Regions from separate parts of the Paenibacillus sp. FSL L8-0708 genome, predicted to be linked through region 2. Evidence: riboswitches for the same ligand, from Rfam matches in the RefSeq annotation. Region 2 holds a riboswitch; each other region holds the start of a gene.
The links. Region 2 has a riboswitch for cyclic di-GMP ahead of NYE58_RS35070 (discoidin domain-containing protein). Riboswitches for the same ligand answer to the same signal wherever they lie in the genome.
Positions count from the first base shown of each region.

Region 1: another riboswitch for cyclic di-GMP. It lies ahead of NYE58_RS25095 (thiamine pyrophosphate-binding protein); the one in region 2 lies ahead of NYE58_RS35070 (discoidin domain-containing protein).
Region 3: another riboswitch for cyclic di-GMP. It lies ahead of NYE58_RS03695 (transglutaminase-like domain-containing protein); the one in region 2 lies ahead of NYE58_RS35070 (discoidin domain-containing protein).

Region 1 is NZ_JBBPBC010000001.1:5,254,415-5,259,102, reverse strand. It holds gene NYE58_RS25110 (ketoacyl-ACP synthase III) at 1-415, opposite strand, end outside; gene NYE58_RS25105 (hypothetical protein) at 470-913, opposite strand; gene NYE58_RS25100 (carboxymuconolactone decarboxylase family protein) at 1,026-1,394, opposite strand; gene NYE58_RS25095 (thiamine pyrophosphate-binding protein) at 1,405-3,045, opposite strand; cyclic di-GMP riboswitch class I at 3,201-3,297, opposite strand; gene NYE58_RS25090 (methyl-accepting chemotaxis protein) at 3,472-4,688, opposite strand, start outside.
Region 2 is NZ_JBBPBC010000001.1:7,491,264-7,495,951, forward strand. It holds gene NYE58_RS35065 (NPCBM/NEW2 domain-containing protein) at 1-2,534, opposite strand, end outside; gene NYE58_RS35070 (discoidin domain-containing protein) at 2,495-3,019, opposite strand; cyclic di-GMP riboswitch class I at 3,277-3,363, opposite strand; gene NYE58_RS35075 (hypothetical protein) at 3,521-4,087, opposite strand; gene NYE58_RS35080 (EAL domain-containing protein) at 4,203-4,688, opposite strand, start outside.
Region 3 is NZ_JBBPBC010000001.1:799,084-803,771, forward strand. It holds gene NYE58_RS03680 (glycosyltransferase family 2 protein) at 1-261, shown strand, start outside; gene NYE58_RS03685 (GtrA family protein) at 251-655, shown strand; gene NYE58_RS03690 (class D sortase) at 758-1,423, shown strand; cyclic di-GMP riboswitch class I at 1,537-1,619, shown strand; cyclic di-GMP riboswitch class I at 1,694-1,774, shown strand; gene NYE58_RS03695 (transglutaminase-like domain-containing protein) at 1,788-2,597, shown strand; rRNA gene NYE58_RS03700 (16S ribosomal RNA) at 2,965-4,522, shown strand.

The DNA of each region.
Region 1 (4,688 bases), 2.2 Mb from region 2:
TAATCCTAGGATTCGCTTGCATCTGACGGCTAACCTGTTCCACAGAAGCCGTCATACCCGCACAATTAGCATTACTGTCAATGCAGATCGTATGGGATGCGCCTTTGATCAAACGGTGAATCATTAATGAGTTGGTAGGAAAGATATACTCAGGAGTTTGACTTGCATAGGCAATAAGGTCGATATCGGCACCTGTGAGACCACTTTTCTCCAGAACATTCCTGGCAGCCTCAAAAGCCATCGTAAGGGAATTCTCATCCGCATCCTTAATACTATACCGTGTAATACGACCTAATGCGGATAATAGACCTCGAATATCAATGCCTTTTTCGTCAAAATGCTTAATGAAAAAGTCGTTACCAACTATATTGCTGGGATGATAGATATCAATGCCTTTAATACGAATTCCGGTCATAATACGCCTCCAGGAAAGCAGTAAAATGTGGCCTACATATTAAGATTAAAAGATCTAGACTGTAACCGCAGAAATGATCTCGATGTTATCGAGTCCAGCTTTACGGCCAAGACGGGAAAGCTGCATTTTGAGGATCGGGTTATTTTCAAGCGTTAGATTTACTTTTACAAATCCATCATTCTTAAACATTACAAAGCAGCTTTCTAAAAGAGGTACAACATCTGGTGCAGTTACATTTAGCTTTCTGCAGTCGATTTTTAGTTCATAGTCAGCTGGAGTAATTGGATTGATAGTTTGTTGATAAGCTTGAATAGATTTTAGACCATCTTCTTCAGAAAATGTTCCATCTAACTCAATGTTAATAACCTTGTTTGTAGTGTCTGTCTTCAAAACGAAACTTCCCATGCCTAAATCTCTCCCATAGATTGAATTTGTCCAAAACAGTTCGACTGCAATATCCAGCCATGTATATCCATTTAGCTGTTTTATAAAAGTCAAAATTCGACACTATACAGCAAGTAATGGGATATTCCGACTCTATTATAGGCATATTTTTCAAGTGTATGCAATAATAAAGTCGAATTTTGTATATTGTTGTCGAACTGTTGGGTTATTGGATTTCTTCTATGGTTGCAAGCAGGATATTAAAAGCTGTGATGATTCTAGGTGCCCCTATAACGGGTACTAAGTGTAATAGAATACCTTTAAGCTGTTCTACGGTAACTCCAACACGAAGGGCCATGACATAATGAACGCCCAACTGTTCGAATTGTCCCATTGAAATTAAAGATGAAATGACTGCGATTTCCTTCCAGTCAGGGGCTATAGTATTACGTTGAAAAATATCGCCATAGGCATTCCCCATAATAAATTCAGCCAAGTCAGGGAAGTGGTCTTTAATTGGAGCTAGTGCTTTTGCGCCATAGTCTCCTGATAGATTCGTGAAGTGGTTGAGACCACTGTTGATATTTTCCTTCATGGTTAGCCTCCTAGTTTAGGTTCAAAGTACGGTGTGCAGTCGGAGGGACTTCATCACGGTCTGTTAGTAGTTCAATAACGGCAACATGGTTTAGAGCTACCGCATCTTTAATTGCAGCTGTGAATTCATCCGCAGTCTCGCATTTGTAGCCTTTAGCACCTAGAGATTCAGCGAATTTCACGGCGTCCATTGGTACTTCATATAGAGTTCCATCGATACGACCTGTGGTTTTCTCCATACCCTTAAGAGCCATATCTAGTTGCTTATTATTGACCACGATAAAGATGACAGGGATATCTTTGCAGACAGCGGTGTTAATCTCAGCGCCGAGCATCATGAAACAACCATCACCTGTAATGCAGAGGACAGTTTCTTCAGGAGCTGCAACTTTTGCACCAATAGCCATGCCGATCGAATTACCCATGCAAGCAAAATACGCATCAAAAACAAAGCTGCCCGGTTTCTTAACCTTGTACCATTTTGCAGCGTGGAATCCATGACTTCCATCATCAACGAAAATTGAATTATTATAAGGGATCAAATCACTTAAAGTGCTCATTACCGAAGCAAGGGAAAGATTCTTGAGGGTTGGAAGCTCTTCTGAATAATCCGTATCGGCCAAAGCCTCACGTTTGGTGATTGTGCTTGGGTCAATATGATTTAGGCAGTGCACCAAATTATCGCGCAGGTCCCCGGTGACCGGTATCGTTTTGGACAATAGTATTTTTCCGACAAAGGTTGGATCAATATCAAATTGAATTAAAGTTGCTGGATGATTCTCCCGTTTAAGATTACAGATGGTCATATCACTTAAACGTGATCCAAGCACTATAAATAAATCGCTTTTATTCAATAAATCGTCCCCGTGGGTCGAACCGCCAACGCCAATAGGACCATGATAGAGTGGGTGATCCCAGACTATAGCCCCTTTTCCACCAGGAGATGTTACTACAGGAATATTAAAAGTTTCTGCGAGTTGAACAAGCTCTTTATGTGCTCCGGAGCGGTTAATTCCTTTACCCGCAATAATCAAAGGATTCTTAGCAGCTTGAATAGCATCGATGACTCTATCGATATTAGCTAGACTAATTAGAGATTCTCTTTCTGGGATTACTATATTGCATTCTTCCAATACTTCAGTTTGTACATCAAAAGGAATACAAAGATGAACAGGACCCCGTTTGGTCAGGGCCACAGAAATCGCATGATTAAAAATAGTACCAAAGTGATCCCCACGTTCAACCAATTTACTGAACAAGGTAGCAGGTCTGAACATATCAGCTAAATCAGCCAGAAAAGAGGTGGAGTCCTGACATTGAGGAATTCCAAGCTCTGTAATGGATTGGTGGCCGGTAATAAATAGGACAGGTAGGTTGTTAGCTTTCGCATGTGCTGCTGCTGTAAGCAGGTTAGTTCCCCCAGGACCCGAAGTACCAAATGCTACGCCTAGGTTACCCGTTTTCAGCGCATACCCTGCTGCTTCGAATCCGGAGCTTGCTTCATGTCTGCCGGGAATAAATTCAATACCGTAATCCACCATCTTTAGAACAATTGGACAAATGGATTTGCCAATGATCCCAAAAGAATGTGTGACTCCAAGGTTACGTAGTGCTTCCGCCATGTAATCTGCGACTGTCTTCAAAAGAAACACCTCACAAGTTTTTTGATATATATTAGTTATTAATCTACCGAATAGATACGATAGATCAATATACTCAAAAAGTAAAAACCTGTGCTCTATAGTAAGCACAGGTTGGTGGCATAAGGCGCCGCTAAGACTGAACAATAGTTCAGCCGTCCTGGTTCCTCTGCAACCTGGCAATCATGGCCTCAAACGAAAAAATGAGGCTGTAGATCCATGGTTTTGCGTCATCCTCTTTCGAGGATTTTGCCAATATTAATTTATAGTTGATAAGAATAATTTTCCTTTACAATATATTCCTCATTAATTTTTGTCAACATAATCCGCTAAAAAAACTCGAAATTTGACGAAAGTCTTGTCCAAGAGATGAAGTTTTGCCTCGCGAAAAAAACTGCCACCTAAGACTCAGCTTAGGTGGCAGTTGATAGTTTTGAACTAGAATTTAAAGATATGAATGGTTTTTTGCAGATTAAATACGGCCTGGGTCATTTTTTCCGTTTCTTCTGCAACAGACTGCAGGGCATTAATCTGTTCATTCATAGCCGCCGATACCTCTTCCGTGCCAGCAGCAGTTTCTTCGGTGATTGCTGAGATATTCTCAATTGCACTGGAAATTTTCAAGGCACTTTCTAGCATAAGATCACTCTCCGCAGAGAATGAAGAGATTTGCTCGGTAATGTACTGCACGCTTTGTACAATTTGTGCGAAAATATGGGCAGATTGAGTGATCATTTCATTCTGAACCTGCACAACCTCTTCATTGATGGCAATATTATCGATGGCTTGTTTAATATCTGACTCAATGCTGCGGACCAAGCCGAATACTTCTTTTGTGGATGCCGTAGATTCTTCAGCAAGCTTGCGGACCTCTTGAGCTACAACGGCAAAACCCCGACCATGCTCTCCGGCACGAGCAGCTTCGATGGAGGCATTCAGTGACAGCAGGTTGGTCTGCTCAGCGATCTCTGTGATGGTCTTGGTGATCATCGTAATCCCGCGGGCATTTTGTGAGAGAGCTTCAATAGTATCAGCCACTTTTTGTGTAGCCTCTATGTTTTTACGCATGCCTTCAGCCTGTGTATCTACGGATTGGCGCCCTTGCTCAACAAGTTCTAAGGTATGTATTGAACGTCTGTTCATTTCTTTGGTGGAGTTCGTATAATTGGATACTTTGGTCTCAATGTCTTTAATGGATTCTGTCATATCAGCGATATCCGTAGATATTTCATTTGCACCAAGAGCGAGCTCAGTAGAAGAAGAGGCTACTTGTGCCATGACAATTTTCAGGTTCTGGTTCTTATCTTCGATTCCGCGGCTTGCATCCATAACTTGACGGGTGATCTGCGATGCATCGGTCAGAATCTTCTTGAGCTTATCAATCATTGTGTTAAAGGAGCGGCTTACGTCACCCATTGAGCCATTTTCGTCCGCTCTGCTAGTGAAATCGCCCTTCGAAATACTGTGAGATACATTAGCAATATCATCAAAAGATGATGTAAGCGTTCTCTCCACGAAGCGAGCAACAGGTAAAGTCAGACCTGCAAGAACAACTACTAGTATAATTCCTACGAGAAATTGACCTAGAATCATTAACGTAACTAAGACAGGAATAGCAAACAGTGCGGCAACGAGGTAACATCCGGCAACAATTC
Region 2 (4,688 bases):
TTCAGTGGGTTCAGCTTTTTATCATAACCGACGATCTTGTACGTATAGTTGATACTCGCATCTACATTCTGATCCACAAATTGCTCAGTTCCTGTAAAACCAACTAACACATCATTTCTATACACTTCATATCCTAAAAAGTCTTGCTTAAGCTCTTTATCTATACTGAAACTTAACGTGTTCGTTCTATCCGTGGTGTTAGGTGTGATATTAACCTTAATGGCCAGATTTTTATCCGCCATTCCAGTTCCCTCATAATTAATCACCGAGTTATTTAAATACCATAACTTTTGCGGTGCCGGATACTTGGCTACTTTCGCTTTTGTCTCAGGATTCACAGTGAAGCCATGTCTGGCAAAATAGCTGCTTAAATCTAATCCCAGTACTTCGGAGGAGAACTCCACCAAATACTGCTGCTTGGAATTGTCACCGTTGGTAAGGGTGACCTTCCGCTCCCGATATAGCTTGGTCAGCTCTGTCCAGTATCCCGGATGTGCCAGCTCCAGCTGCCAATAGGCTCCGAGTTGTGCAAATAAGCCCTGCTGATTCATAACCACTTTATTTTCTTCGAGGACATATTTATAGATATCTGATTCATACGGTATACGATTATCTATCGAATTCGCTGCGACAGACATAAACATAGACACCATATTATTAGTTACTTCGCCATATTCCCGTTCACCCATAGCCAAGCGATGCCCAATTTCGTGATTCAGTCCCCAGCCCGGATAGGCTTTATTAAAATCACCTAACATGGTTCCTACTGTTCCAAGTTGGATCCCTGTATGATCTCCCGCTGCATACATCGCACCATAAGGCTGCATCAAGCGAATATTCTCACGAATTAGCTTGGCATCATGAATCTCGCTACTGCCATCCAAGCCATAGAAGGCAAAAATGCTCTTCATCCAGGTGTCATACCCAGTTACGGTGTCCAGCGGGTTATTTCCTTGCGTAATATATTTGTTGTACGCCTCCGTCGCCGTTCCTGTGAATATAACATGATCGCTGGCCATTTCTACCACATCTATGAGTTTACGATCTTGAACATTTGGATGAGCCGCTTTATCTTCGTCCAGTCTTTGTTTGTATGTGATTAAGAAGGTTTTGAATTGTTCTGGATCCGTGGTCTTGGTCATAAAAGGAATCTTTTCTAAACCTTCGAAGCGAATCAATGGCGCTTTCCCTTGTTCCTCAGCTGTATATGGATTGACGATATACACTGTACCGCCCTTAGTCACTTCATGTGCATAATAACTATTCGTAGCAAATTCAGGAACGGTTATAATGTTCTTACCTGGACGCAATTGCACACCTCTAGCCCAAACATTCCAAGCGGCCTCTTGTTGAGAAAAGACTAAAGAAGGTAGCTTATCGTTAGAAGCTGCGTCCACATAAACGTTGATCGTATCTCCAGGCATTGCAACGAGACCTGTAGGCTGGTTGTTCGTACCAAAACCAATTCTCAGGTTTTCCTGCGTATGCTTTTTCATATCTCCACGTTGTTCCGCCTCAATGATGGTACCTTCGGTTTGAACTTCACCATTCACTAGCTTCTTAGCTAAATCCAAAGAATCTTTCAGGATTGGATAGAGCGGATGTACTTTTGCCGCTTCTTCTAATTCGTTGATTGCTTCGACGCTATTATAAGCAGGCACAACCGCACTCATCGTTCCATCTGTGAAAATGCCATTTACAGCTTCGCTTACTTTATCTTCTGTATAAAATCTAAATTCAGCCGCAAAAGGTCTGTTGATATTAGCTTTTGTGAACTTAAATTTTAATCTTTTAAACTTCGTCGGTTCGAATTTAAATTCCAGAAAGTCATTGGTACTAATCGCGGTTCCGCTAGATACAAGTTGGAAGGTCTCTCCTTTACTCGTCTCTGATGCATAGATTTCAAAAGCCTCTGGAAATCCTTTGCGGTTATCTCTAGCCAAAAAAGCCACTCTGTCCAGCACTTCCGCTTGCGCTAGTTCAAACACGACTTCATTCGTGAAGCTTGCATCATTGTTTTTGTTCGTTTCCCAATGCGTAGTGGGCTGGTCATCCAGCATATATTCAGGCTTCGTACCTGAGTAGCTTCCACCGTTCACCGTTACTTTTGATACGTTTGCATTCGGCATTCTATAAGCTTGGCTATAGGCATTTTCATAGGTTGTTCCATACCCTTTTAGCTTCGAAACCTTGGCTGTCGTTGCCTCTACCTGATGGTTCTTCAAAAGGATCTTTGCATTCTCTATCTCTTCTTTAAACTGCGCATACAGTGGATGTGCCTGCACTTCATTCTCTAAAGCTGTTAATTTCTCTGCCGTATCAAAGGCAGTACTAACTTGGCTCAAGGTATCATCTGTAAACAAATTTTTCATTTTAGCAGAGACACTATCCTCTTTATAAAAAGAAAACTCAGCCGCACTCGCCCAATCTTGGTTCGCTTTTTTGAAGACAAATTTAAGTCTCTTAAAAGCCGTAGGTGCGAACTGAATCTCCACTACATCACCGGTTGAGCCTGTATATTCTCCAGAAGACACGAGCGTAAAATCACCCCATCGGTAGTGGAACCATAGATCTCAAATTCTTGAGCAAAACCTTTACCTTTCGCACCGGATTGCCTAGCCGCGTATACCATTCTATTTAATTCAGTGGACTCATTGAAAACAAACACAACCTCATTCGTAAACGTTGAACTATTCGGTTTGCCAGTCTCCCAATGCGTGCTCATATCCCCATCCATAGCCTTAGCTATAGGCGAGCCTGAGTAGTTGCCACCGTTATTTGTGATGGATTTAATATTTGCTGGATTCATTCTAAAAACCTCATTATAGGCATTTAGAGCATCCTTGCCGTACAGCTCAAACGGAATAACCGAAGCGTTGCTTAATAAGTTAACCTTACTTTGCGCCACTGTTTTTGTTACATTTACCTTGCTTGCCTCACTTGCTAAAGCATAACCTGCCTCACTCGAAAAACTGGCCAACATGGCCGCCGATGTAGCGATCGCAATCATTTTCTTCATCTCTTCTTACCCCCAGATGTCATATGAATCTCTCCAGTGCCCAAAAATGGGCACAAAAAAAACTACCCCAAAAGAGTAGCTTGATTGCGTATAAAGTCGCCTAAAAATTAAGACTTAATTTTTATTAAACCTTAACAAGCATAAACGCCTTCAGCGTCCTATAAGGACGGCAAGCGTTTAAGCGAGAAATATAAGATATTAAGTATAGGTGTATAACTTATACTTTCTTATATTTTAACAAAAAGCGTTACACACTCTTTGGCAGCTGGCTGACAATAGTTATGATAACCTTAGTCCCTTTAGCTTTGCGTCCCTACATTTCCATAGGTTTGCCTATGAAGTTTCGAATACATTCAAAGAGTAACATAAGCCTAGATCGGATCGCATGATTAATTGGTATGAAATGAATATAGGTAATTGCAATTAGTTTTTCTTATGTGATAGATATTATTTATCGACCATCCCGGAAGAGAAGGGCATCCTTTAGGACTGTAGGTCTACTTAACTCCCCGATCCAAACAACCGCCGGAACCAATTCCACACATCGCCCGTGATGGGAATTAATCCGAAACCATGTTCGCCAACTGCGATTACACCATATGCCCATTGTCCGATAGCTATGGCACCCCCAGCGATCCTGCCTATCGCTATCGCACCAAACGCCGTATCCCCTATGGCGATGGCCCCTAACGCTTTTTCCGCGATTGCGATCGCTCCTACAGCCACGCCTGCAATCGCAATCGCTCCCACTGCGAAGCCAAGCCAGCTAAGTGCTATTGCTCCGATCGCTAACCACATTCCCAGTGATATTGCTCCTAAGGATAATACGCCCACGCTTATCGCACCTATGGAAATCAAGCCGACAGCTACATCTCCAATAGCGATTAATCCAACGGCTGTCTTCACACGGGGTTTACCTCCACGACCATACGCTTGACCTGAGTATCGCCCTAGATTACTGCGAATACTGATGACCGGAAATGAGGGAGAAGGCCATTGATAATCAATCTCTCGTCCATCAAAGCCCCTAGAATCTGCCCAGCGCGTTACAAATTGATGCCATTTCATATCCATCCCGTCCCCCTTTTCAATTACCTAAATTATACAACCCCGGGGGTTGGCTGTACTCAGACTCTGACCTGAAATTCATCTCATCCTCTGGACGGATATATACTCATTAGGATTACTGTTTGGGAATAGGATCAGGCTTTCCAAATAAATAGCCCTGAAACAACTGATAACCACTCTGCTTAAGCCATTCAAAGTCCTCTCTAAACTCCACACCTTCTGCTAAAGGAACGGATTGGATTTCTAAAGCTTTTTCTAAAAATTGCTTTGCTATTTTCTGTTTGTTCAGATCGCTGGACACACCCTGAACATATTTCATATCCAGCTTCATGTAATGGGGTTTAAGCTCCAATAACATCTCGATCGTGCTGAAGCCCTCACCAACATCATCTAAAGCGTATTCAAATCCCCGATCCTTGTAATATGTCAAAATAGCTTTCAAATGAGCGAGATCATCCACTTTCTCCGTCTCAATAACTTCAAAGACAAAAAGAGAAGGATCGACGCCTAATTGATTGGCCAGTTCAACGGTTGATCTTAAGCAGAACTCTGGAGCGTAGATCGACGTTGGGATAAAATTAATAAACGTTTTTTTATTTAA
Region 3 (4,688 bases), 6.7 Mb from region 2:
TCTAGCTTTCTCTATTTATTTTTCGTCTTGTTCCAAAGGATATTTTTCACCTCCTGGACGGTTCCGGGCTGGGCTTCCATTGTAGGTGTCAATCTGCTCTTTAACGGTATTGTTCTGATGCTGTTGGGTGTGATTGGGGAGTATATCGGACGGATTTATGACGAGTCTAAAGATAGACCGCTATATATTGTTAGTGAGACTAAAGGCTACCAGAACGAAGAACAACTGGACCGCCGGAAGGACCACAATGATGTCAGATAAGAACTTGCGCGCTGCATTCATACAGTTCCTCAAATTTAATGCCGTAGGTTTGCTCAATACGCTTATTGATTTTGTGATTTTCACATTGTTGAATTCACTAGGGATGGTATACGCATTGGCGCAGGTGATCTCCTATAGTGCAGGCACGGCGAATAGCTTTATTTTGAATAAAAAAGTTACCTTTCGTGATCGCAACCGGGGGAATAAAGAAGGCTTCGACCGCGTACAGCTGGTCAAGTTTATCGTGCTGAATCTGGTAGTGCTCGGAATATCACTGTTGTTAATGCATCTGTTGACAGACAAACTAGGTATTCAAGTCTTGATCTCCAAGGTGCTGGTTACCTTTATCACGGTGATCATCAATTTCTTTGGAAGTCGTAAATGGGTATTTTAAACATTAATTTCAGGCAGAAGGAGTTGCTATGCTTAAAGGCAAGTAGCTGTTTCTGCTTGATTTGTATATAACCATAGAAACAATATACGGAGGTGAATAACATTGCGTAAATTCTCCTATCTACTCATACTGGCTGGGATACTTATCATGTTATATCCGACAGCTAACGAGTGGTACAACGACAGGCAGCAGGAGAAGTTATTAGAAACGGCTGAACTAAGCACTGCCGATAGTACTCCCCAGCCAGATCTGAAGAGCAGGTATGCTGAAGTTACTCAGCTGTTAGCAGAGGAATCGGTTCTGGATGCCCAGGCACAGCCCCAACCCCAAGAGACAGAAAAGCCTGAACCGGAGATTGCAGTCGGTGGCAAAGTAATCGCATTAATTGAAATCGATAAGATTGATTTGAAGCTGCCTGTATTAGAAGGGGCTACAAAAGCTAATATGAAACATGCTGCAGCCCATATGAAAGAAACGGCACCCCTTGGAGAGATCGGGAATGCTGCAATCGCGGCGCATCGGGCTCGAACTACGGGTCGTTTGTTTAACAGATTGAATGAGGTTGTTGTGGGGGATGTTATCACGGTAAAGACTAGTGATCAGGTGTTTAACTATGAGGTGTATGATATTTCTGTTGTAGATCCGAGTGATGTCTCCGTTCTTGACGGGAATGACAAGGATAAGATTCTTACTCTGATTACATGTGATCCGCTAGTGAATCCAACGCATCGGCTGATTGTTCATGCCAAATTAACAAAAGGAGAATAGTGAATGACAAGAAAACACAAATACCGGGAGATATTTATAAAATAATGGGTAATCTAGTAAATTAGGTCTTGTTCACAACTATAAATATGATAGTATTATACTATGAAAGCTAAACACGATAACGGCAAACCTTCCGAAAGGTAGGGACGCAAAGCTAAAGGGCCTTTTCCCGAAAGGATGGCAGCCAGCTACCGAATGAAGAGGCTTTTTTTGTTTGTTTCAAATGGATTCTATCAATTATATCTAGTAAAGCTAGAACAGATAGAGCTTATACGATAACGGCAAACCTATCGAAAGGTAGGGACGCAAAGCTAAAGGGCCTTCCCGAAAGGATGGCAGCCAGCTACCGAAAGGAGTTTTATCCGTGAAAAAGGTTTATTTTATGCTGGTGGCGTTGTTCGTCCTAACGACTTCAGTTCCGGTAAGTACAGCTCAAGCTGCAAGTGCAGATGCCAGCTGGTTGATTACATCCAAAGTGGCTCAAGGTGTTATTGGTATTAACTATGATATTCCGAAAGATAAAAGAATCAAACTCATGATCACCAAAGATAACAGCAGCTATACATATAACTTGTATGCTTCTGGACAAGCTGAGGACTTCCCTTTGCAACAAGGAAATGGGACTTATAAGGTTTCTGTTCTGGAGAACACAACCGGCAATAAATACAAAGCATTATATTCCGAAGTAGTAGACGTAACCATGAGTGACTCGAATTCCGTATATTTGGGCTCCGTACAGAATGTGAAATGGAGTTCTTCTGATAAAGCGATTGTCAAAGCTAAACAATTAGTACAAGGCAAAACAACAGACGAAGAGAAAGTTAAAGCGATCTATAACTATGTAGTTGCGAATGTACAATATGATTACTCTCTTGCTAATAGTGTAACTACTGATTATATTCCAAGCATCGATAAGACATTGACTACTAAAAAAGGGATTTGCTATGATTACGCTTCTCTTTTTGCCGCAATGCTGCGGAGTGTAGATGTTCCTGCTAAGTTGGTAATGGGGAATACAAGCTACGTTACGCAATATCATGCATGGAACGAAGTGTTGCTTAATGGGAAGTGGGTTACCATTGATACTACAGTGGATGCAGGACTTGCAAAGAGTGATAAGAAAACCGATTTAATTAAAGCCTCAAGCAAATATACTGCGGCAAAATACTATTAAGTTCGTCGCTAGAAACATAACTCTATTAAATAAACAACTAGCTTAATTATTAAGCTAGTTGTTTATTTTTATATTAGGGGTTGCTTTTCTATTAATAGTTGGGGTATTATAGGTAAGCGTTGTTAGACAGCGTACAGGCGATACAGACGAGGCTGATAAAAAGCTTCAAAAAATAAAGCTTGCATTTCTGAAAACAACATGATATATTATAAGAGTTGCTGCTGAGACATTAAACGGCGCCAACGAGAACTTGATCTTTGAAAACTGAACAACGAGTGAGTAGGAAATCACGTAAGTGAAATCCAAAATTAGAGAATTAATTTTCTCGTCAGATGTTTCAAAATGAGCATATCGCTCTTTTCAATACTAATTGGAGAGTTTGATCCTGGCTCAGGACGAACGCTGGCGGCGTGCCTAATACATGCAAGTCGAGCGGAGTCATTTTGAAAGCTTGCTTTCAAAATGACTTAGCGGCGGACGGGTGAGTAACACGTAGGCAACCTGCCCTTCAGACTGGGATAACTACCGGAAACGGTAGCTAATACCGGATAATTTCTTTTTTCTCCTGAGAGAAGAATGAAAGACGGAGCAATCTGTCACTGAGGGATGGGCCTGCGGCGCATTAGCTAGTTGGTGGGGTAACGGCCCACCAAGGCGACGATGCGTAGCCGACCTGAGAGGGTGAACGGCCACACTGGGACTGAGACACGGCCCAGACTCCTACGGGAGGCAGCAGTAGGGAATCTTCCGCAATGGGCGAAAGCCTGACGGAGCAACGCCGCGTGAGTGATGAAGGTTTTCGGATCGTAAAGCTCTGTTGCCAGGGAAGAACGTCCGGTAGAGTAACTGCTACCGGAGTGACGGTACCTGAGAAGAAAGCCCCGGCTAACTACGTGCCAGCAGCCGCGGTAATACGTAGGGGGCAAGCGTTGTCCGGAATTATTGGGCGTAAAGCGCGCGCAGGCGGCTATTTAAGTCTGGTGTTTAAACCTTGGGCTCAACCTGAGGTCGCACTGGAAACTGGGTGGCTTGAGTACAGAAGAGGAAAGTGGAATTCCACGTGTAGCGGTGAAATGCGTAGATATGTGGAGGAACACCAGTGGCGAAGGCGACTTTCTGGGCTGTAACTGACGCTGAGGCGCGAAAGCGTGGGGAGCAAACAGGATTAGATACCCTGGTAGTCCACGCCGTAAACGATGAGTGCTAGGTGTTAGGGGTTTCGATACCCTTGGTGCCGAAGTTAACACAGTAAGCACTCCGCCTGGGGAGTACGGTCGCAAGACTGAAACTCAAAGGAATTGACGGGGACCCGCACAAGCAGTGGAGTATGTGGTTTAATTCGAAGCAACGCGAAGAACCTTACCAGGTCTTGACATCCCTCTGAATCTGCTAGAGATAGCAGCGGCCTTCGGGACAGAGGAGACAGGTGGTGCATGGTTGTCGTCAGCTCGTGTCGTGAGATGTTGGGTTAAGTCCCGCAACGAGCGCAACCCTTAACTTTAGTTGCCAGCAAGTAATGTTGGGCACTCTAGAGTGACTGCCGGTGACAAACCGGAGGAAGGTGGGGATGACGTCAAATCATCATGCCCCTTATGACCTGGGCTACACACGTACTACAATGGCCGGTACAACGGGAAGCGAAGCCGCGAGGTGGAGCCAATCCCATCAAAGCCGGTCTCAGTTCGGATTGCAGGCTGCAACTCGCCTGCATGAAGTCGGAATTGCTAGTAATCGCGGATCAGCATGCCGCGGTGAATACGTTCCCGGGTCTTGTACACACCGCCCGTCACACCACGAGAGTTTACAACACCCGAAGTCGGTGGGGTAACCCGCAAGGGAGCCAGCCGCCGAAGGTGGGGTAGATGATTGGGGTGAAGTCGTAACAAGGTAGCCGTATCGGAAGGTGCGGCTGGATCACCTCCTTTCTATGGAGAATCGTTCTCTGCAATGAGGACATTCAAATCGGAAGCTAAGCTTCCAAAACTCAGGTTTAGGCCTGTTACTCACTCGTTGCTCAGTTTTGAGAGTTTAAGCTCTCAAGTAAGACTTGATCCTTGAAAACTGGATACCGAAACGAATTTGCGTTTTAGA